3 regions of the uncultured Acetatifactor sp. genome follow, and region 1 is predicted to be linked to each of the others. Evidence: a T-box and tRNA genes for the amino acid it is inferred to sense, from the RefSeq annotation. Region 1 holds a T-box; the other regions hold tRNA genes.
The links. The T-box of region 1 lies ahead of leuS (leucine--tRNA ligase). A T-box ahead of a tRNA ligase gene usually reads a tRNA of that ligase, here a tRNA-Leu.
Positions count from the first base shown of each region.

Region 2: it encodes a tRNA-Leu, which carries the amino acid that the T-box ahead of leuS (leucine--tRNA ligase) is inferred to sense. The anticodon was not compared.
Region 3: it encodes a tRNA-Leu, which carries the amino acid that the T-box ahead of leuS (leucine--tRNA ligase) is inferred to sense. The anticodon was not compared.

Region 1 covers NZ_CAPDXS010000080.1:11,210-14,486, reverse strand. The annotation lists gene leuS (leucine--tRNA ligase) at 1-1,377, opposite strand, end outside; T-box leader at 1,486-1,751, opposite strand; gene Q2B33_RS14325 (translation factor GTPase family protein) at 1,992-3,277, opposite strand, start outside.
Region 2 covers NZ_CAPDXS010000167.1:682-3,958, forward strand. The annotation lists gene Q2B33_RS20945 (MATE family efflux transporter) at 1-1,212, shown strand, start outside; tRNA gene Q2B33_RS20950 (tRNA-Leu) at 1,388-1,469, shown strand; gene Q2B33_RS20955 (Uma2 family endonuclease) at 1,521-2,063, opposite strand; gene Q2B33_RS20960 (CYTH domain-containing protein) at 2,107-2,601, opposite strand; gene Q2B33_RS20965 (DJ-1 family glyoxalase III) at 2,896-3,277, shown strand, end outside.
Region 3 covers NZ_CAPDXS010000167.1:4,713-7,989, reverse strand. The annotation lists gene Q2B33_RS20985 (DUF6020 family protein) at 1-1,533, opposite strand, end outside; tRNA gene Q2B33_RS20980 (tRNA-Leu) at 1,623-1,706, opposite strand; gene Q2B33_RS20975 (hypothetical protein) at 1,893-2,441, shown strand; gene Q2B33_RS20970 (M18 family aminopeptidase) at 2,530-3,277, opposite strand, start outside.

The DNA.
Region 1 (3,277 bases):
CTCGGGCAGCATCAGGGGCAGCTCGCTTTCGTCCAAAGGCACGAAGCCGCATTTCCCGCATTTCACGATGGGAATGGGCTCGCCCCAGTAGCGCTGTCTGGAGAACACCCAGTCACGGAGCTTGAAGTTGGTCTTGCTCTGGCCCAGGCCCTTCTCCTCCAGGAATTCGATGATGCGCTTCTTGGCGTCCGCCACGGACAGGCCGTCCAGGAAATCGGAATTCACCAGCGTCCCGGTCTCCACGTCCGTGTACACTGCCTCCTGGACGCTGACAGGGCTCCCCGCCACCACCTCTACGATCGGCAGGCCGAACTTCTTTGCGAAATCCCAGTCCCTCTCGTCATGGGCGGGCACTGCCATGATGGCTCCTGTACCATAGGTCATCAATACATAGTCGGAAATCCAGATAGGTATCTCCTTGCCGTTGACGGGGTTGGTTGCTGTGAGACCGTCGATTTGTACGCCGGTCTTGTCCTTGGCCAGCTCCGTGCGCTCGAAGTCGGACTTCTTGGCCGCCTGCTCCCTGTAGGCCACAAGGGCATCGTAATTTTTGATTTCATCCTTATACTTCTCAATCAGCGGATGCTCCGGGGACACCACCATATAGGTGGCGCCGAACAGCGTATCCGGCCTGGTGGTGTAGATGCGCAGCTTCTCCTCCTTTCCGGTGAGGGAGAAGTCCACCTCCGCGCCCTGGGACTTGCCGATCCAGTTCTTCTGGGACACTTTGACCCGCTCGATGTAGTCCACTGTGTCCAGACCCTGGATGAGCTTGTCGGCGTACTCCGTGATCTTCAGCATCCACTGGCTCTTGACCTTGCGGACCACCTCCGCGCCGCAGCGCTCGCAGACGCCGTTCACCACCTCTTCGTTGGCCAGGCCCACCTTACAGGAGGTGCACCAGTTGATAGGCATCTCGCTCTTGTAGGCCAGTCCTGCCTTGAAGAGCTTTAAGAAGATCCACTGGGTCCATTTGTAGTAGTTCGGGTCGGTGGTGTTCACCTCCCGCTCCCAGTCGAAGGAATAGCCCAGGGCGTGGAGCTGGCCCTTGAAGCGCTCCACATTGTTCTTGGTCACGATCCTGGGGTGGATGTGATTCTTGATTGCGTAGTTCTCCGTGGGCAGGCCGAAGGCGTCCCAGCCCATGGGGTAGAGCACGTTATAGCCCTGCATCCTGCGCTTCCTGGCCACGATGTCCAGGGCGGTGTAGGGTCTGGGATGGCCTACGTGGAGCCCCTGTCCCGAGGGATAGGGGAATTCCACCAGGGCATAGTATTTGGGTTTCGAGTAATCGTCCGAGGTCTGGAAGGCCTTCTCCTGGTCCCAGACCGCCTGCCATTTCCGTTCCACCTCATGGTGGTTGTAAGGTGTCGCCATAATCTTCTCCTCCTGATTGATCCGCCGCCATAGCGCGTGCCTTTCGCGCAATGTGCGTGCCTTCTCTCCGCAACGCGTACGCATGATAACAAAAAAGCCCTTCCGTCAGCTAGAGACGAAAGGGGGCGTTTCCGTGGTACCACTCTAATTCGTGAATCTCAGCCCGGCCACAGGCCATGACAGCCTCCTGGCAGCGGACCCGAATCCACGCACTTATCTTATCGATAACGGGATAAACCGTCACGCCCTACCCACGCGAAGCGCTTCAGGCGCAAGACTCCGAGGCCAGTTGGGGAAATCTCGCTGCCGCCTCGCACCGCCCGGCGGCTCTCTGCAAGTCCGAAATCCTTAATGCTCCTCTTCTGCGTCGATGTCATTTATTATAGTGCCATTGTAGACTGTTTTCAGGCATCTGTCAAGTTAAAATTCATCAAGAATCCCAATAATTACATTAAATTCAGTCTGTCAGCCTGCCCTGCGCACCGGACAGCCTCCCGCCCGGGCGGCGCAGTCCGGACATCCGAAAAGGCGGAATCCCCGATTTCCGGGAATCCCGCCCTTTTTTCACTCAAATACCGGACTCAGCCTCTTTTCAGGCATTCCGAAGATAAGGCTCAGTCTTCCGCGTTATTCTCCGCAACGCTGGCCGCCCTGGCCGCAATCTCCTTCTCCTGTACATCCGAGGGAGCCTGCTCATAGCGGACGAACTCATAGGCGTATTCGCCCCTGCCGCCGGTCATGGAGCGCAGGTCGGTGCAGTAGCCGAACAGGCAGCTCTGGGGAATCTCCGCCTCGATGACCTGCTTCCCGCCGGCCGTAGGGTTCATGCCCAGCACCCGGCCTCTCCTCTTGTTCAGGTCGCCCATGACGTCGCCCGTGTAGGCATCCGGCACTGTGACCTTCAGGGAAGCGATGGGCTCCAGCAGCACGGGATGGGCCTCCATGAAGCCTTTCTTGAAGGCCTGGATGGTAGCCATCTTGAAGGCCTGCTCGGAGGAGTCTACTGGATGGTAGGATCCGTCGTACAGCACGGCCTTCACGCCCACCACCGGGTATGCCGCCATGGGTCCCTTCACCACGGACTCCTGCAGCCCCTTGTCCACTGCGGGATAGAAGTTCTTCGGCACCGCGCCGCCCACCACTTCCTGGGTGAACTCATAAGCCTGCTCCAGGTTGTCAGAGGGGCCGAAGCGCATCTTGACATGGCCGTACTGGCCGTGGCCGCCGGACTGCTTCTTATATTTATACTCCACATCGGACTGCTTGCGGACGGTCTCCCTGTACGCCACCTTGGGCCTGGACAGCTCCACGTCCACCTTGTACTCGTTCAGCAGACGGCTGACCACGATGTCCAGATGCTGGTCGCCCATGCCGTAGAGCAGGGTCTGGCGGTTCTCCGCGTCGTTGACCATCTTCAGGGTCAGGTCTTCCTGGGTCATCTTCTGCAGGGCCTGGGAAATCTTGTCCACGTCGCCCTTGTTCTTGGGTTTATAGCGCATATAGGTGTAAGGCGTGGACACGTCCAGCTTGCCGTACTTAATCGGGGTGGCCTTGGTGGCAAGGCTGTTGCCTGTCCTGGCATCGCTGAGCTTGGCCAGCGCGCCCAGATCCCCCGCGTGGAGCTCCGGCACCTCCGTGGCCTTGTTGCCCTGCATCACGTAGAGCTTGCCCACCTTCTCCTCCACCTCGGTGTCCACATTGTAGAGCAGGTCGTCCGTCTTCAGCACGCCGGAATTCACCTTGATCAGGGAGTACTTGCCGATGAAGGGATCCACGATGGACTTCCAGACATAGGCCGACTTCGCCTTGGAGAAGTCATAGTCCGCATTGTAGATTTCGTTGGTCTTCTGGTTGATGCCGGCGATCTTGCGGTTCTCGGGGCTGGGCATGTATTTCACGA
Region 2 (3,277 bases), on a different contig from region 1:
ATGATTGCCGTGGGCGTGGGCACTGCGGTGGGTATCAACTCCTTCCTGTCCAGGACGCTGGGGGAGGGGGAGCTCGAGAAAGCCAACCGGATTGCCGTCAATGGCGTATTTATCGAATTCGTGGGCTTCCTGGTGTTCGCCCTGATCGGTATCTTTGTGAGCCGGCCTTTTTTCGCCAGCCAGACCTCCATTCAGGAGGTGCAAGACTATGGGACGGTTTACCTGACCATCTGCTGCACGGCCAGCGTCGGCATCTTCATGCAGATGGCTTTCGAGCGGCTGCTCCAGTCCACGGGCAAGACGATTTATGCCATGATTACCCAGGGGGCGGGAGCCGTCACGAACCTGATCCTGGATCCGATTCTGATATTCGGTCTGCTTGGTTTCCCGGCCATGGGCGTGGCAGGGGCAGCGGCGGCGACGGTCATCGGGCAGATAGTGGCAGCGGCGCTGGCCATCGTGTTCAACCTGAAATACAATAAGGAGCTGCGCATATCCTTTCGCGGATTTAAGCCCGATATGGGCCTGATCGGGAATATCTATAAGGTGGGCATCCCCTCCATCGTCATGCAGGCAATCGGCTCTGTGATGACCTATGGCATGAACCTGATCCTGGAGGCCTACGGCGTGGCCCAGACGGTGTTCGGCATCTATTTCAAGCTCCAGAGCTTCATCTTCATGCCCGTGTTCGGCCTGAACAATGGCCTGGTGCCCATCATCGCCTACAATTTCGGCGCCGGGAAGCGGGAGCGCGTGGTGAAGGCCATGAAGAGCAGCATCATCTATGCCGTGTGCATCATGCTGGCGGGGCTGGCGGCCATGGAGCTGTTCCCCGGGCAGCTGATAGGCATGTTCGATGCGGACGCGGCCTCCGCGGACCTTCTGGTGATAGGGATTCCGGCCCTACGGACAATCTGCCTGAGCTTTGTCTTTGCCGGGTACTGTATCGTGGTGGGCAGCGTGTTCCAGGCCCTGGGGAACGGCGTGTACAGCATGTGCGTCTCCATCGCAAGGCAGCTTTGCGTGCTGCTGCCGGTGGCGTGGCTGTTCTCCTTAAGCGGCAACGTGAACCTGATATGGTGGGCCTTCCCCATCGCCGAGCTGGTGAGCTTAGGCCTGAGCACCTTTTTCCTGGTGCGGATCAATAAACGGATCATCCGGCATATCGGGGAAAAGCATCCCGGAGAGGATGTTCCAGAGGCATCAAAGTAGCAAAAGCCATGGGGGAGAGCGCAGCTTTCTCAGGGCTTATGGGCAATCGAAAAATCCGGCGGAAAAACTGCCGCAAAAAAATCTCATGAGATGTAGGCGGCGGCTTGACAAGAGGCCCGGATAGTATGTATAATCGATATAGTTGCTGCAGGATTTCGGCCTACGGCAGCGCTATGCGGATATGGCGGAATTGGCAGACGCGCCAGATTTAGGTTCTGGTGTCCCCCGACGTGCAGGTTCAAGTCCTGTTATCCGCAGGAGACGAGGAAAGCCGCCCTTCCGGCCAAGGAGCAGGGCGGCTTGCTTTTTTATAAGAGGCTGGAAATATGGATGTTGAGATTCCCATAAATGCAAACGGGAATTTCATCATCAAAACGGTACTGACAAGTGGCTTTTTCATTCTCAAAGTCATATACATTGACGATGCGTGTGGTTGGGTTTATAATCCAGTATTCCCGAACGCCCGCAGTGCGATATTTAAAGAGTTTGATGCCGTAATCCATCTGCTGGGTTGAGGGTGATACGATTTCAATAATCCAATCGGGAGCTCCGTTGCATCCTTTGTCATTCAGCTTGTCTTTATCGCATATCACTGAAATGTCGGGTTCGACATAGTTTCGGTCATCTTCATTTAGGAAGACGGCGAATGGAGCAGGGAGGACTTCACAGTCTCCACCGTGATTTTTTATATACCGGTGGATAACAGCGGACAGCTCCATGACTAATTTCTGGTGCCTGAAATTCGGCGGGGCCATCATGTACAGATGGCCGTCGATCAGTTCTGCCCTCTGTCCCTCCGGCAGGGCGTAGATATCGTCTATCGTATAGATCCTTTCGTGTGCAAATGCCACCTGGCTCTCCTTTCTCCTTTCAGAATTCACTGCTGCCTGCGCCCTATGACTGCAGTGCCATATAGGAATTGTGGTATTCCTGGCGGTAGGTGACGTCCTCGTCGAACCAGGCCGGGGGCAGGAAGGATTCGGCGGCCTCCCTGCTTCCGAACTCCACCTCGGCCATGACCAGGGGCGCGAAGGGCGGGTCGAAGATGTCCAGCTCAATGGTCAGGGAATAGTCCGAAGGCGGACAGGGGATGCCGGGCCGCCCTCGGAAGCCCGGGTTGGGCAGGGGGATCAGGTACCGTTTCTTGGAGATGATCTTGCCGTCCGCCTTGCCGCGCAGATGGTAATAGGCTTCCCTGTTCAGGGGCAGATTGCTCTCCTCCCTGGCCATCATGCCGCTTCCCTTGTAGGTCAGGTAGTACTCGTCGTCCTCCTTGCGGACCCGCACCACGGGCGACGCATTCAAATAAGCCTGCTCGATATGGCGGAAGGGGTAGCTTTCCAGATCGGCGGGCAATTCCTTGATGGTGAATTTGCGCTCTATTTCCATAGTCTTTCCTTTCTCTCTGTCATTTTCCGAATCGGGCACAGCCTGGCGTCTATGGCGGCAGAGAATCATTTTGCCCGTAAATCGACGGAACTGTAACTTAATCATAACACATTTTCGAAAAATTCTAAAGCGCTAATTGAAATATTTGACAACAATGTGTATACTGAAAATAAATAATTTATACTGCATAACGCTGAATGCTGCCTAATGTAATCATGCGATTGAACCAGTCAGCGTTATGCAGTCTGGTTTCATGGCAAGTGAAAGCGTTAAGCAGTATAAATAAATAATCTTATGGAAGAGAGGTTGACGGAAATGAAAAAGATAGCGGTTTTCTTCGGGACAGGCTATGAGGAGATCGAGGCGCTGACAGTGGTGGACATCTGCCGCAGGTGCGGGCTGGAGGTGGAGACGGTGTCGGTGATGGAGCAGCAGGAGGTCACAGGCTCCCACGGCATCCCTGTCCGGATGGACAAAATGTACGGGGAGGCGGATTTTTCGGAGTATGACATGCTGGTGCTGCCTGGGGGCATGCCGGGCACGAAGCACCTGGAGGCCCACGGGGGGCTCATGGAGCAGGTGGACGCTTTTCATGCCGCGGGGAAATACATTGCGGCCATCTGCGCCGCCCCCAGCATCTTTGGGCACAGGGGAATCCTGAAGGGCAGGAGGGCCT
Region 3 (3,277 bases), on a different contig from region 1:
CTCCGTGCCATCCTCCAGAAAGCCGATATTTTGGGTGTAGACCGTGCCCAGCCGCCCCTCCGTGCCATATCCCAGGCATTCCGCATACGACCTGTCGTCCGGGAACCAGTACCCTCTCGTCAGCTCCAGGAACGCGTCCAGATATTCGTTGGGATAGCGGATGCCCAGGCGGAACCAGTCCGCCAGCAGCTGTCCCATATGCCCCTCCCAGGCCCCGCCGAACGTGGTCACCGCCACATTCCCCTTCACCCCGTCCGAAATGGGGGGATAATAATTCGCCCAGTATTCATGCGGGACATAATGGTTCAGCGTCTGCCATGTCTCCTCGTCCAGCCCTTCCCCGTGGTAGTATCCCACCCTGGCGAACTGCTGAATGGGCACGCTGAACATTTCCACCTTCGCGATTTCCATCTCTGTGCCGATAGCGGCCCTGATCGCCTTCTCGGTCCCCTTCCCTCCCGCCACCAGCAGGACGCACAGCAGGAGCACCCGCAGCCTCTCCTTTCCCGCCGCCAGGACCCAGCATACGCCGAATGCCGCCACTGCGTAGATACAGTTGTTGCGAAACTGCATCATCAGGCAGCCCTCCGCCACCAGCAGGACGGAAAGCGCAATCCGCCGCTTCCCCCGGCTGAAGAAAAAGCATTCCCCCAGAAGCAGGACGAACAGCAGAAAAAATGTGCCGAACAGCACATCCTTGGTGGCGCAGAGCGCCAGCACGGAATTCAGCGGGAACACGCCGAAGAACAGGATCCCTGCCGCCACTGTCCAGGGTCTGCGCAGGATACGGTACAGGAACGCGCAGGCATATCCCGCCGCCAGCGAATAGACCAGCATCTGGAACAGCGCCATACAGGCCATCCCTGCCTGAAGGTCCCCCAGGAGCCGCCCCAGCCGAAGGAACAGCCAGATTAGCCATGTGTGGGCGATGGGCTGGTAGGGCCAGAACCAGGTGAACCCTTTCGAGGCCTCGTCCAGCTGCCTGTGGAAGTCATAGGACATGATGACCGGATAATAGGCCAGCCACACCGGAACCAGGCATAAAAATACGGCGGCCGCGCTGATGCCGAAGACCTTCCCGGATTTCCATTTTCCCTGCCCCTCCTGCACCGGCCCCCGCAAAGGAATCCTCTCAGCAGCGGAAAACAGCATATTTGTAAACGGGAACACGGCTATTCCCAGACATCCGCCCCGCAGCAGGATCAGGAGCTTTCCCCTCACTCCGGCTCCGGTCATGCCGAAATTCTGAAGCTGGTATCCCATGATCATGGCAACGGAAAACAGGAAGCTGACCATGGCCCCATACCTGACCCTGCGCCACAGCAGCCTTTTGTCCGCCATCTCCCCCAGCTGCCTCTCCGTCCGGCCCAGCAGCCCGAACAGCAGGAGCATCACAGGCGCGCTGAGCACCGAAAAGGACGCATGGATAATCCCCGCTATGCTCCACAGATAGCAGACCCCGTAAGTCCCCGCGAACGCACAGATTCCCCTCCGCCATATCTTTGCACTCTTCCACTGCCTTTTTATGTCCATATCACCCTTACCCTCTTATCCACGGCCATTCTGCCCTCAAAACAAAAATAACGATAAACCCTGCTCTCGCAAGACTTATCGCTATCCAATGCGGAAGATGGGACTTGAACCCACACGACATTGCTGCCACAAGATCCTTAGTCTTGCTCGTCTGCCAGTTCCGACACTTCCGCATATGCACTGCACAAAAAATATATTAACACCATATGCGCAAAAAGTCAATTCCTTTTTTGAATTTTCTTCCACGGCCTGTCTTTCCACTTGTCTTTCTTCTATAGATATGCTAACATACCTAACATATAAAGCAAGTATCGCACGATATATGCCGCCCGCCAGAGGGCGGCGGAATGGAGATCATCATGAAGAAACGGATCGCGTCCCTCCTGCTCATCACATTCTCGGCCCTGCTGCTGGCAGCCTGCGGCTCCTCCGGCTCCATCGTCCTCCCCAAGGAGGGCTATGCCCAGGGCGCGGCAGGCGATACCATGCGCACTTACTTTTTCGACTTCACCCTGAATGAAGCCTATACCTGCAGCAGATATGAGGGCTACATCCCCACCCCGGGCTACGACCTGCTGGCGGCGGAGGTCACCGTCAAGAACACCTTTCAGGAGGGCATCACCATGTTCGACTGGGACTTCGTCGTGCTCTACGCCGACAATGCCGGCGAGGAACAAATCTACGACTATCCCATCACTTCCTACGAAGACCTGGAAATTCCGGAGGCCGCCCGGGAGACCCTTCTGCCCTCAGAGTACGCTCTGGAGAAAGGCGAAAGCCTCACCGGGCTCCTCCTGTTCGAGGTGCCTGCCGGAGACACGGAGTTCACTGTCTCCTACCTGGAATCCTTTGAGGACGACACCACGGGCGACACCTTCTCCGTGGACATCGCTGCCACCCGCAGGTAATGCGGCATCGCCAGAACCGCCCGCTCCACCTCCTGTTCCACCCATCGCTGCCAAGCGCAGGTAACGCGGCATCCCCCGGCCCCGGGCATTATTCTCCAAAGAACGCCTTGAAGGCCTCCACGGCGTACTTCGTGTCCTTCACTCCCGCAGTCTCCACCGCGGAGTGCATGGCCAGCTGGGGCAGGCCGATGTCCACTGTGGACAGGGACACATGGGAGGTGGAGACATTGCCCAATGTCCCGCCGCCGGGGATGTCCGAGCGGTTGGCATAGGCCTGGCAGGGCACCTTGGCCTTCTCGCAGATGCTCCGCATCCTGGCCGCCGACACGCCGTCCGTGGCATACCGCTGGCTTCCGTGGAATTTGATGACGAGCCCCCTGTTCAGGTAAGGCCGGTTGGTGGGATCCGCCTTCTCCGGGTGGTTGGGGTGCACCGCATGGGCATTGTCCGCGGATATCAGGAAGCTGTCCGCTATCAGGCGCAGGACGCCGCCCCTGTCAAGCCCCATGCCCTCCCCGATCCGCCACAGCGTATCCTCCAGGAAGGTGGAATCCGCTCCCTGCTTGGTGCCGCTCCCCACCTCCTCGTTGTCGAATATGGCGCAGACATTTATGTAGTCCACCGGCGCGCTCTCCGCAAACCCCTTGGCGGAGGCGTACACGCACTGCAGATCGTCCAGCCTGGGGGAGAGCAGGAACTCCCCTCCCTCCCCGAATACCCTGCCCCTGTCCCTGACATAAAGGAACAGGTCGTGGCCCAGGATATCCTCCTGCTTCACGCCCACGGCCTTTGCCACGCGCCTCAGCAAGGGGCTGCTCTTTTTCGCGCTGCCGCAC